4 regions of the Exiguobacterium sp. 17-1 genome follow, and region 2 is predicted to be linked to each of the others. Evidence: predicted binding sites of a transcription regulator. Region 2 holds the regulator's gene; each other region holds the start of a gene.
The links. Region 2 encodes Rex, which represses fermentation and respiration genes when NADH is low (regulators of the CRP and FNR family bind a similar motif). Its sites were predicted from a motif close to TTGTGAAATATTTCACAA; they were not measured.

Region 1 (3,211 bases), 100 kb from region 2:
GTGCCGCATTGACCTGTGCCTGCGTCAAAAACAACGCATCGGTCAAATCAGCTCCAGCCAACTGACAGTCACGCAGGTCGGCACCGAGGAAGTTGACGCCGCGCAACCGGCTGTTCGATAAGTTTGCCGCGAGCAAAAACTGGCCGCGGACACTTATGCCGGAGAAGTCCTGTCCGGCAAGATTTTTCCCGATCCAGTCGCGGGGAAGTGAGCGTCTGCTCGTCCCTGAAAACGGCGTTTGAACCAGTTCTTCGATTTGGGCAAAGAGCGGTAGCAAGGTTGCCCGTACTTGATCGAGATCGAGTGCCGCAAGCTCGTCCGGAGAAGAACCGGTCATTGCATCCAGTTCAGCCAGCTTATTTTCTAGCAGATGATGAATCGAGCGTGTGGCCGGTCGGATGCCGTCTGTCAGGTACCACATCATTTCCTGCAGATGGACCATTTTCGGATAGAGCGTATACATGGCGGGTTTCGTCGTTTCATCGTATACACCTTGAAATGTCACTTGCGAAATCTGTTGACCGGCACCGAAGCAGTCATAGACGGTGCATCCTTTATATCCGTTCGGGCGCAACCGGTCGTGAATCCGGCAGCGGTAATCCGTATCTAAATTCCGGCAAGGTGTCGCTTCCGGTTTGTCATGACCAAAATCGCTTGAGGCGGAAAACGCAAGGGCCGTGCAACAGAGTCCGAAGCAATCCCCGCACTGAACACGAAAGCGTTCGGTTTCCATGAGTTTCACTTCCTTTTGGTTAATCTGACTTCTTTTTACCACAGATCGGTAATCGTGGACAATCGTTTTCAAATCATGGGGAATGAATGAAAATAGCATAGGATTAGCTCGAACGGACGAGCAAAATATATGTTTTTTGTAAAAAAGAGCCGCATCATGACCTTGAAAATAGAAACTCACCCGTGAATTTTTAAGCTGTGACAAGGCACACACGAGACGAATTGGAAATCGTCGACCGGCTTTGTTACAAACAGATGTCAGAGACGTTTTTATGTCCCGAAACGGAAGCGTTTACAATTGTGAATGAAAAATGTTTTTTCACAAAATCGACACAAATCAAATTTAGACGACTTGTTTCTCATTCCGAAAGACGATATAACGTTACTGTTCAATGGTTTTGTTCACCTAGTGAACCATCTCGATAAACGTTGATAGTACTACATATTTTCTTCACATCTTCGTGAAAAGAGTGGCACGGGACACCTCTGTGAAAACCTTATCAATTGTTGATATACAATGGTTTTACGGCTCCATTTTAATTGTGAATTCATTTGACTATGAAATGGTTCTCATTGTATTCTTGACTAGTATGAAAATCCGCAAATTGTGGGAAAGAAAAAGAACTCACAACTGGGAAAAGGGGGTCGTCTCTAGTGCGCCAAAAAGGGCTCGCGACGAGTATGGTCATGGCCTCGCAAATTTCGACGGCACTAGCCGCACCGATCGTCATCGGCTTTCTTGTTGGGAACTATGGGGAACAGCAGGACTGGTGGCAAAAGATGGGCGCGACGTTTGCAGTGTTCATCGGGATTTTCATCGGAATTCTCTGCATGATCGCAATGATCAGGCACTTGTTAGGAGACAAGACATGAATATCATCCTTCAAGATGCGTTGTATCGTGCGTACTTAAGATGGTTCGGACTCTATTATGGAATCCTTGCCGTTCTGTTACTTGTCGGTTATCCAAGTGATCCGGTGATTTATGGACTGGCACTGGGTGGGGCAGGTAGCTTCATGATCTTGACGCTTCAACGATTAAGCGTCGATCGAATGTATCGTGTAATCGAGCGTGGGCGCAAGCCGATGTCTCGAGGGACCGTATCACGCATGGCGGTCGCGGTACTCTGTGTGATGATCGGCTTGAAGTATGAAGCCGAATTGTCATTAACTGCGGTGGTAATAGGCCTTCTCGCCGGCCACGTCATACAATTTTGTGAGTATTTTACTCACGAACTTAAGCGGGAAAAGAGGTGAATAATCAAATGAACCACGAAATGCCACTTTACGAAATCCCACTCTGGGGCGACTTCGTTCTGTACGGTAGCTGGACAAACTTGATCACAGTGCTGATTGCAGCTGCTCTCGTTTTCCTGATTGCCGTGGCCGGTACGCGACGTCTTGTGATGAAGCCAACCGGTGCTCAAAACGTGATGGAAATGTTCCTCGAGTTCGTTCGCGGAATCATCAGCAGCACGATGGACTGGAAAACAGGGGGTCGCTTCCTAACTTTCGGAATGACACTGTTCCTATTCATCATCGTGTCCAACTTAATGGGTCTTCCCTTTAACGTTGTGACGGGTCACTACATTTGGTTCAACTCACCAACTGCAGATCCGTATGTGACACTTGCACTTTCATCTATGGTAGTGGTCATGAGCCATTATTACGGTGTGAAAATGCGCGGCTTCGGCTCGTATGCGAAAACGTTTATGACGCCGATGTTCATTATTACCATCATCGAGGAGTTCGCAAACACGTTGACACTTGGTCTTCGTCTTTACGGTAACATCTTCGCGGGTGAGATCATGATTGGTATCATTCTCTCGATCGGTATCATCTCTGGAACGAACGATTTCCAATTCCTCGGACCAGTCGGTGTCATCCTGTCAGCGATCCCAATGTTGATCTGGCAAGGATTCTCACTCTTCATCGGAGCAATCCAAGCGTATATCTTCCTTATCTTAACGATGGTTTACATCGGGCATAAGGCAGCGCACGACCATTAATTCGAAGGTAAAGCATCTGCTTTTCCGATAATCGCACGACCAAATTTCGAACACAATCTAGGGAGGCAATTCATAATGGAACTTATTGCAACAGCGATCATCATCGGACTCGGCGCACTCGGCGCAGGTATCGGTAACGGTCTTATCGTAAACGGTACAGTATTAGGACAAGCACGTCAGCCAGAACTCAAAAACGAACTTCGTCAAACAATGTTCATCGGTATCGGTCTCGTTGAGGCACTTCCAATCATCGGTGTAGCGGTCGGTTTCCTTCTCCTCAACTCTTAATCCGTATTTAATCTTACGTACCAAGAACTGAGCTACATAGGGCGTTATTCGTTCCATTAGAGTGAACCGTCATGGGGGCTACGGCTCCCTTATGTAGATATTGAAGTAGGACCAACCACGAGGGGAGTGTAATCGAATGAATCTAACGTATCTTGCGGCAGAAGCAGGCGGCGAAAGTAGTCA
Region 2 (3,211 bases):
GTGTTGCTTAACGTGCTGTAACGCTTATTTTGTGCTTGTGCATGTTCAATCGCTGCTTTTTGATCGAGCTCGACGACAATCCGTACTTTTTCGTTTTGACTGTATGACTTTTCTTGACCCGCTTTTTTCAGTGAGAGTGCTTGTGGCTTTTGTACATCCACTTTTTGTGATGACACGTGTCCCTCAGCATGAACTAGGCTGGAAGATGTCATGAGGGCAGCTGCCATCAGAGCAATCTTCTTTTTCTTCATTCTTTTTCCTCTTTTCCAAAAATGTAATGTGGAACAAAGCATATTAAACGAAAATTCTGTATTTTTAGTTTAATTAACTTTCGCTTAATATACAATTTAAATTTGGTGCTTTTTAAAAGTATTTGTTTGTTTATTACATCACAAAATGTATAAATCCTTATATTTCCTTATCTATTTCTTACAGGTGAAGAAAAAAGGACATAAAAAAAACCTTGGTTTCCCAAGGTTTCGGCAGGTAAAGCGATATGGAGACTATCGGGCTCGAACCGACGACCTTTTGGCTGCCAGCCAAACGCTCTCCCAGCTGAGCTAAGCCCCCGTGTGTTTCTATTACGAGTATAACCACTTCTGTTCATTTTTTCAATATAAAATTAGACCGCTTACAAAAAAAAGCTTTTCTTGCCATCACGGCAAGAAAAAGCTTCTTCTTTTTACTTATTTAACTCACGCATCAGATCTGCCTGTCGTTCCAGTTCCGCCTGTTGCTCCAGGATCAGCACTTTTTTATACGTCCGTGCCGAGATGATGATACTGATTTCATACAGGACGAACAGCGGAACAGAAATCATCAAATGCGATGTGATGTCGGGCGGTGAGATCAACGCCGCGATCACGAACAGCGCAAAATACGCATACTTCCGATTCTTCCGCATGAAGAACGGCGTCACGAGTCCGAGCCGTGTCAAAAACATCGTCACGACCGGTAACTGAAACAACAGACCAAACGGAATCGTCAACCGGATCAGGAAACTGAAATAGTTCTCGACCCCGATGACCTGTTCAATCCCAAGCTCTTGTCCGAGTTCCGTTGATACTTCCAGTAAAAACGGCAACAGCCAAAAATAAGAAAACGAAACGCCCGCGAGGAATAAGAAAAACGTCACGGGAATGTACGTCAACGTCGCTTTTTGTTCTTGGTCGTGCAGACCGGGACGGATGAACGCCCAAAGCTGGTACATCCAAAACGGGGACGCCAAGACGATTGCGATGATGAACGCAAGATTCAGATATAACATCAACGGATCAACGACGTTAAACGCATTCAGACCAATTCCGAGTTCCTTGAGGTCGGCCTGTAAGAAACGGACGAGCGGCCGGACGAGCGGAAAGGCTGCGATAAACATGACCACCACGATGATGAGCGACCAGACAATCCGCTTACGCAGTTCATCTAAGTGCGATGTCACACTCTGTTCTTGATCGATCGCCATGATTCACTCACTTCTCTTTCGTTTCGTCCTTTTTGTCCTTATCATCGTCCATGATGCCGTGTGTCGCACTCTTGAACTCTTTTAACGTTTGACCGGCCGCGCGGCCGAGTTCCGGTAATTTCTTCGGTCCGAAGATGATGAGGGCGACGACACCAATCAAGGCGATGCTTCCCGGTCCCATGAATCCGACCGTTAACGGAATAAGGTTTTCCATTATGATTTCACTCCTTCAGCTGATTGCGAATAATGCTTCATGAAATAGACGAGCGACTGCAGCTCGATTGACAGATCGATGTGATGCACCCGGACATGGGCCGGTACATTCAACCGGGCCGGTGTAAAGTTCAGAATGCCGGTCACACCGTACTCAACTAACTCATCCGCCACTGACTGGGCGAACTGGGACGGTACCGTCAAGATGGCGACGTCGACATGGTTCGCTTTGATTTGTTCTTTCATATCCGACACATGATAAATCGGAACGTCCTGCGTCGTTGTTCCGACCTTATCTTCATCGGCGTCAAACGCGATGACGATACGAGTACTATTATTCTTTAAAAAGTTATAATTTGCAAACGCTGTTCCGAGATGTCCGACCCCGATTAAGGCGACATTCGTGACCTCGTCTTGGTTGAGTGTCTTTCGGAAAAATGTTAACAAATGTTGAACATTATAACCGTACCCTTTTTTCCCTAACGCCCCAAAGTAGGAAAAGTCACGACGGATCGTCGCGGAGTCGACTTTGACCGCTTCGCTGAGCTCTGCTGACGAGACGCGCAGCTTGCCGGAGTTATAGAGACTCTGGATAAAACGATAATATAACGGCAGTCGTTTCGCCGTTGCTTGTGGTATTTTTGTGTCTGGCCCATTCATACTGCAGTTCCCCCTTCGGCCACGTTCTGACGTGGCACCCAAATCAATGCAAAGAATTCTACTCCCCTTGATTGTAAACCACTTCACATAGAGTAACAAATATTATATTCGGCAGGATTTTTCGTGATAGACTAAAGGGTGGAAGGATGGATGGATATGATTCTCTTACAAGTAAACCAACTCTCAAAATCATTCGGCGTAGAGCCGATTTTAGACAATATTAAACTCGAAGTACAGGAACGGGACCGGATTGCCCTCGTCGGACGAAACGGTGCCGGAAAATCGACACTTTTAAAAATCATCGCCGGGGAGCTGTCACATGACTCGGGGGAGATCATGAAAAGCAAGGAAGTCCGGATTGGTTATCTCGCGCAGGACAGCGGACTCGAGTCGAACGAATCGATTTGGAACGAGATGCTGACCGTCTTTGAGCATCTGCAGGATCAGGAACGGGCGCTTCGCCGGATGGAAATCGAAATGGGCATGGAGCACATATTAAATGATCCGACTGCCTATGACCGTCTCCTGAAAACGTACGATCAAGCGCAACACGACTTCTCGGAAGCCGGCGGCTATCAGTTCGAAGCCAACATCCGCTCCGTCTTACACGGGATGCGTTTTTATCCGGACGATTATTCCCGCCGGATTCAGACGCTTTCTGGTGGACAGCGGACCCGGCTTGCCCTGGCGAAAATGTTACTCCAGGCACCGGAACTGTTGATTCTCGATGAGCCGACCAACCACCTCGACATCGATACGTTGTCTTGGCTTGAAAGCTACTTATCCGGTTACCGTGGTGCCGTCTTAATCGTTTCCCACGACCGCTACTTCCTCGATCAAGTCGTCAACGTCGTCTATGAATTGTCCCGGAACGTG
Region 3 (3,211 bases), on a different contig from region 2:
AAATACCTGGTCCGCTTTGAATTGCAGGCGGATTACTATGCGGGTGTCTGGGCCAACCATGCACAAGGACAAAATCTGCTTGAAGAAGGCGATTTGGAAGAGGCACTTGGAGCGGCGAATGCCGTCGGAGATGATACATTGCAGAAAAAAGGGCAAGGCTATGTCGTACCGGAAAGCTTTACACACGGTACGTCGGCGCAAAGGGAACGTTGGTTCCAAAAAGGATTTGATAATGGAACGATTGAAGGTGGCGACACCTTCAAGGCGAAAAATTTATAAAGCAGCATTAAAAGGTCTCACTTCGCATGAAGTGAGACCTTTTGTCTTTCATCTGTGATTAAGAATTGTATTGATTGAACATCGCAGTATCATCGGGGACGTTGGCGAGATAGACGATTTTTCCGTCCGCATCCAGTCGGGCGATATCCGTTCCGTCTTGCGTGAAGACCGATCCGTCGGCACGCTTACCACAAACGGCCCATCGTGTTTCAAGCGTATCGCCTGTTTCTGAAGGAACCCATCCGGCATACATGTGCTTAATATCCTGATTAGCCGTAAAGACCATCCGGACAAACTGTTTCCAGGCTTCGATTCCATGCTGTTCCTGTCCGTTTAAGACGAACGTGATATCGTCCGAGAACAGGGAAACAAGATCGGTGAAGGCTTGTTCATCGGTCCGGGAAGCGTCAAATAAATCAAAATAACGGTCAAGTGTAGTAGTGTTCATCATAATAATCTCCTTTTAGTTGCGAATCATTTTTTCTTCGATTAAGCTTTGCAGTTTTGTCAGATGGTCGGGCGGACAGTTCAAATAAATTTCACGGCGGATCGAATCGATCGTCTCGCGTTTAAGCGTCGACTGCCAGGATTGTTCCGCTTCCGCCATCAGGTCGGATAACAGGCAGATGTTTTGGTTTTGGATGCCCATCAAGTCTTCGAAGACACCGCTTGAAGCATATAATGACTGTTTGCCCTCGATGGCTTCATAAATATCAAACACACGAATTGTTTCCGGTGACGCTTTCAGACGGAAGCCGCCTTTGGCACCGGGAACAGAAATCAGCAGATCCGCACTCACGAGCTTCCGAAGCAGTTTTTGAAAATAGGTCGGGGAAGCGCCGAGTTGCTGACTGATGAATTCTCCAGGCAACACACCCTTCTCCGGTAAAAACGTCAATAAGAGCATCGCGTACACCGATTGTTCGACGCCTGTTTTCATTTGCATGAAACATTCTCCTTTCTGTATAACGTGGATAACTATTATCTACAATACATCCGGATAGATGAATTGTCCAACAAAAGGTCCCTCACAAAACCGTCACACCTTTTCGACAGCATACCCGTGGCATCAACAGAATGGATTCGGTATACTGAATGTACGATATGTGAAAATATTCACTAAAAGTCGTTCACACTTAGTGAAAGGACGTTTTCTTATGAATCCACTCAAAGGAATCATCACGATTCCGCGTACGATTTTTATACAACTGATGCTTGCAGCCGTCCTGATGGGCGTAGCCGTCATCGGTCAATCCTATCTGATTGTCATCATTGTCGACCGGATTTTCCTGCAAGGGGATCCGTTCGCGGCAGTCATTCCATTGCTTGGTGTCCTGTTGGGGATGCTTGTCCTGCGCGTCGGCGTCACGTACTGGAACGGACGTCTCGGGACGAATCTTGCGGCACGGGTCAAACAAGACTTACGCCAGGCACTTGTCGCGAAATATACGAAAAACTCTGTTGAATCGATGCTCGAAGGACAATCCGGAAAAAAGGTCAGTGTCCTGCTCGATTCCGTCGATGAGATGGACAGCTATTATAGCCAGTACCTGCCGAAAGTTATCCAGACGTCGATCGTTCCGCTGATGGTGCTGATTGCCGCCTTCAGCTATGACTGGGTGACGGGACTGGTCATGATGATTACGGCGCCGTTCATTCCGCTGTTTTACATCGTCATCGGGATCATGACGCAAAAGCGGGCCGATACGCAGCTCGAGAAGATGAATGCCTTTTCCGGTACGTTCCTCGATACGTTACAGGGACTGACGACGTTGAAGTTATTTGGACGGGCAAAGGCCCAGCAGGACGTCATCGAACGGAGCAGCCTCGATTTTCGGGATGCGACGTTGACTGTCTTAAAACTGGCCTTCCTGTCATCGCTGATGCTCGAATTCATCTCGATGCTCAGCATGGGGATGATTGCGCTTGAAGTCAGTTTACGGTTGATTTTGTTCCAAAGCATCACCTTCGTGCCGGCCTTTCTGATGTTGGTTCTGGCACCGGAATACTATTTAGCTTTAAAAGAGATGGGCGCTGCCTTCCATACGGGGCGCGGTAGTGTCGCCGCCGCAAAACAGATTGCGGCCGAACTGACGGAAGATGACCGGAGTGTCGTCTTCGGACAAACTGAATTATCAGCAGGCCATCCGCCGCGGATTGAGCTGAAAGATGTCGCCTTTACGTACCGCGATGCCCGGTTTGCGATGACTGAACTGAATCTTGTCATCGAACCGTATCAGAAGGTTGCCTTGATTGGTCGCAGCGGTGCCGGAAAATCGACCGTTCTTCAATTACTGGCAGGTCTTGCCGATCCGCAGGACGGACAGCTGTTGTTGGACGGTCAAGATCGTCAGACAATTACGGAAGCGAGCTGGTTCCGTCAACTGAGTTATATCTCCCAGCATCCGTACCTCTATGCCGGGACACTTGCGGATAACATCGCAATAGGTGAATTGCGCGAAGCATCGAGACCGGCGATTGAGCAGGCGGCATCTGATGCCGGTCTGACTGAATTGATCGGACAACTGCCGAACGGACTCGACACGGTAATCGGGGAAGGCGGACGCGGCTTATCCGGCGGCGAAAAACAGCGTGTTGCGCTGGCACGTGCTTTCCTGAAACGACCGAACGTCATCTTGTTTGATGAACCGACGACCGGTCTTGACGTCAAGACGGAACGGGTATTACAGGAAGCAATGACCGTCTTAGGACGTGAAGCGACTGTCATCACGGTCGCCCACCGTCTGCATACGATCGAACAATCGGATCAAATCGTCGTGCTGGAAGCGGGACAGATCGTCGACCGTGGGACACACGAAGAATTACTCGGACGCGAATCGGAGTATGCGATGATGCGTGCCGTTCAACGAGGGGAGGAGACACGATGAAAGAGTTGATGGGAATTTTTCGCTTGATGTTGCACCAGAAACGG
Region 4 (3,211 bases), on a different contig from region 2:
ACCGCCAGGATGACTTGTTCGACATCCGGAAGTTGTTTTGCTTCTTCGATCAGTGCCTCCATTAGGGCGCGACCTGTCCCGCCACGGTAATCCGGCGATACATACACACCAGAAATCATCGCTTTATGCGACTCGCGCGATAATTCGTACGGCTTGACTTGTCCAAACCCAAATAACTTTTCGCCGTCAAATATTCCGAGCCACACTTCATCAGAGTCCGGATCACCTTCGAGTCCTTCTTGAACATCTTGAATTGGTGTTTGTTGTTCATCATCAAACGAATGACCAAACGCATCTGGATGATTTTTTAATCCTTCCAGCCGAAGACTCCAATACTGTTCTGCATCTTCTTTCGTTAACTTCCGAAATGTATACATGACTGTCTTTCTCCCCTTTATGCGTTTTTCCTATTAGACAATATGACATGAAAAACTCTTCTACCCTTTACATAACCTTTTTCTAGTAAAGTAAAACCTAGTTTAATCGAGATTTTTTCCACGCAAAAAGATCACTCCTTTTCGACTTACCAAAAAAGAGTGATCTTTTTGCTTTAAGCACGTCCAGAATCGAAGATGAAGCTATCAACTCAAAATTAACGGAGGACAGGTTCCATCGTTTGACGCAATACTTCTGCTGAATGATGAAATTTTTTGAGTTCTTCTTCCGTTAAAGAAACTTCGATGATTTCCCGAACACCTTGCCGGTTGATGATTGCGGGTACGCCGATATGAATACCGGACATTCCATATTGTCCGTCAACATGTGCTCCGACCGTCAAGAGACAGTTCTCATTTCCAAGAATCGCCCGGACGATTCGGACAAGTCCAAGACCAATCGCATAATAGGTCGCACCTTTTCGTTCGATGATATGATACGCAGCATCCCGAACATTGATGTAAATTTGATCAAGATCGGCTTGAGAGTATCGATCATCTTCAGCTAACAATTCATCAATCGTTTTACCGTAGATCCGTGAATTACTCCAGGCTGCAAATTCCGTGTCCCCATGCTCTCCAAGAATATAGGCATGTGCGTTACGAGAATCAATATGGAAGTATTCACCGAGCATTTGGCGTAAACGTGCCGTATCAAGGACGGTACCTGACCCAAAGACACGGGATTTTGGAAGACCGGAATATTTCCATGCTAAGTGGGCCATGATGTCAACGGGGTTAGACGCAACGACGATGATGCCATCAAAACCGGACTCCATGATTTGACGCACCATTTCTTTCATGATCAACGCATTTTTAGCGACAAGATCGAGTCGGGTTTCACCCGGTTTTTGTGGCGCTCCCGCCGTGATAACGATCACTTCCGCATCTTTACAGTCTGCGTAATCCCCTGCCCAAATACGCATCGGGGAAGAACTGAACGGTGTCCCGTGATTTAAATCCATCGCCTCTCCCTCTGCTTTGGCTTTATTGACGTCGATGATGACCAATTCTTCACACAATCCCGCTGTTGACATCTGATACGCAAAGCTTGAACCGACAGCCCCCGCACCAATTAACGCTACACGTGTCACTTTCGCATGTAATTCCATCCTTTATATCCACCTTTCTGAAGGTAATTTAAAAGTTTGTTAACTATCTCACAAATAGATTGTAACATCTTTCACAAAGTATAGGTGTTCATGAAACCGTTCACATCTTGTCTAATTTGTGTCAATAATATCCTAACATAAGGAAAAGTGACATCTTCCATTTCCACTTACCACATTCGATGCACAATAAAACCAATCATTCCGGCTAACATACTCGATAAAAAGTTCACTCCGTCATTCCCGAGCCATTTCCACCCTTTTACATAAAGGGTCGGTTGATTATGATGGATACGTTTTTCCGTTTCTTTAAGACAAACGACACATCGAAATTTCCGCTGGATCGTCCCGCCGAACAATGTATCGAACAAACTTCCGAGGATGCCGCCTGTCGTCACTAACAGCCAAGTGTTCGTCGACAAATCGAACAATAAATCCCCCGCTGTCGCAATGAACAGCGCCCCGACGATCGTCGCTGATGTCCCGAGGATTGAAATTGCGCCGCTCGTTCCAGCCGGTACACGATGTCCCGTCAAGAGAAAGGGATCCTTTTTAGACAAGGGACCAATTTCAGAAGCCCATGTGTCGGCATTTGACGCAGCGAGCAAAATCAAAAATAAAATGAGGAAAGACGTTTGTTCTGTCCAAACGAATCCCACGGAAGCCACCGCTGCGACACCGCCGTTCGCAAGAACCTGCCAACCGTCACGCGGTCCGTCTTTTTCGACGATTTGATTCACCGACTGTTTTCTACGTTTCCCAAGTTTCGACAACAAACTGGAACTGCCAAAAAAGAGCAACAACATCAGAAGTCCGGAGTAACCGAAGCCGGAAAGAACAAGTGCCCCGACGACAACCGTCCAGATACTCCCGCTGATTGTCAGCAAACGCATCCGGTATCCGATGTAGCCGAGCAAAAAACAAAATAGAATACCGTAGATTACTGACATACAACGACCCCAGACTCGGTTACGATTCGCTGGACCGGTTGATCGAATGTTTCCACTTCGAAAGCAGGGACCAGCTGACGGTTAAAAGCAATCGCTACGGTATGCCCATGGTAATCGGCTAATACCCGATCATAAAAACCGCCTCCCCATCCTACACGGTAACCTTGACGTGTGAAAGCTCGTCCCGGAACAAGACAAAGATCAACTGAACTCAAAGATTGCTCTTTCGCCTGATCATCCGGTTCCCGAATACCCATCTTTGTTTCTATCAATGGACTGGTCGGTAAATATTCAAAAAATCGCATATCCTGTTGAATGACTTTCGGAATGACAACCTGTTTCCCAAGTTGCCAAGCTTTTAAAATAATCGGCTCTGTCGCACATTCGTTCCGAAATGAAAGTGTGATGGCAATGGATTGAGCATTTTTCCACTCCGGTAATGCAAACAGATGATCATAAATCTGTTGTTCTTTTTGTTCACGATGTTCTAACTGATTTAACTGATCGGTAATAAATTGCCGGATTTCCTGTTTTCCCATCTTGCGAAGCCCCCTTATTCAACAAAAAAGCCATCACACAAGGTGACGGCTTCCATCTCAATTATTTTACTTCACGGTGAAGTGTGTGCTTACGGAGACGTGGGTTGTATTTCTTCAACTCAAGACGCTCTGGGTTGTTACGCTTGTTCTTCTTAGTGATATAAGTACGGTCACCAGTT

Region 1: MUN34_RS00590 (AtpZ/AtpI family protein) is a predicted target of Rex. The motif match lies at 1,289-1,306, and genes of this name have one in related genera.
Region 3: cydD (thiol reductant ABC exporter subunit CydD) is a predicted target of Rex. The motif match lies at 1,384-1,401, and genes of this name have one in related genera.
Region 4: MUN34_RS09875 (L-lactate dehydrogenase) is a predicted target of Rex. The motif match lies at 1,583-1,600, and genes of this name have one in related genera.

Annotation. Positions count from the first base shown of each region.
Region 1 covers NZ_JALIGJ010000001.1:110,835-114,045, forward strand. The annotation lists gene MUN34_RS00585 (pentapeptide repeat-containing protein) at 1-733, opposite strand, end outside; gene MUN34_RS00590 (AtpZ/AtpI family protein) at 1,387-1,605, shown strand; gene MUN34_RS00595 (ATP synthase subunit I) at 1,602-1,988, shown strand; gene atpB (F0F1 ATP synthase subunit A) at 1,997-2,740, shown strand; gene atpE (F0F1 ATP synthase subunit C) at 2,816-3,028, shown strand; gene atpF (F0F1 ATP synthase subunit B) at 3,165-3,211, shown strand, end outside.
Region 2 covers NZ_JALIGJ010000001.1:9,176-12,386, reverse strand. The annotation lists gene MUN34_RS00110 (S8 family serine peptidase) at 1-251, opposite strand, end outside; tRNA gene MUN34_RS00105 (tRNA-Ala) at 498-570, opposite strand; gene tatC (twin-arginine translocase subunit TatC) at 683-1,462, opposite strand; gene MUN34_RS00095 (twin-arginine translocase TatA/TatE family subunit) at 1,470-1,676, opposite strand; gene MUN34_RS00090 (redox-sensing transcriptional repressor Rex) at 1,676-2,335, opposite strand; gene MUN34_RS00085 (ABC-F family ATP-binding cassette domain-containing protein) at 2,492-3,211, shown strand, end outside.
Region 3 covers NZ_JALIGJ010000004.1:40,738-43,948, forward strand. The annotation lists gene ypfJ (KPN_02809 family neutral zinc metallopeptidase) at 1-279, shown strand, start outside; gene MUN34_RS11240 (nuclear transport factor 2 family protein) at 338-727, opposite strand; gene MUN34_RS11245 (RrF2 family transcriptional regulator) at 743-1,225, opposite strand; gene cydD (thiol reductant ABC exporter subunit CydD) at 1,437-3,167, shown strand; gene cydC (thiol reductant ABC exporter subunit CydC) at 3,164-3,211, shown strand, end outside.
Region 4 covers NZ_JALIGJ010000003.1:33,613-36,823, forward strand. The annotation lists gene MUN34_RS09870 (GNAT family N-acetyltransferase) at 1-377, opposite strand, end outside; gene MUN34_RS09875 (L-lactate dehydrogenase) at 593-1,546, opposite strand; gene MUN34_RS09880 (DUF92 domain-containing protein) at 1,714-2,493, opposite strand; gene MUN34_RS09885 (5-formyltetrahydrofolate cyclo-ligase) at 2,484-3,032, opposite strand; gene rpmG (50S ribosomal protein L33) at 3,094-3,211, opposite strand, start outside.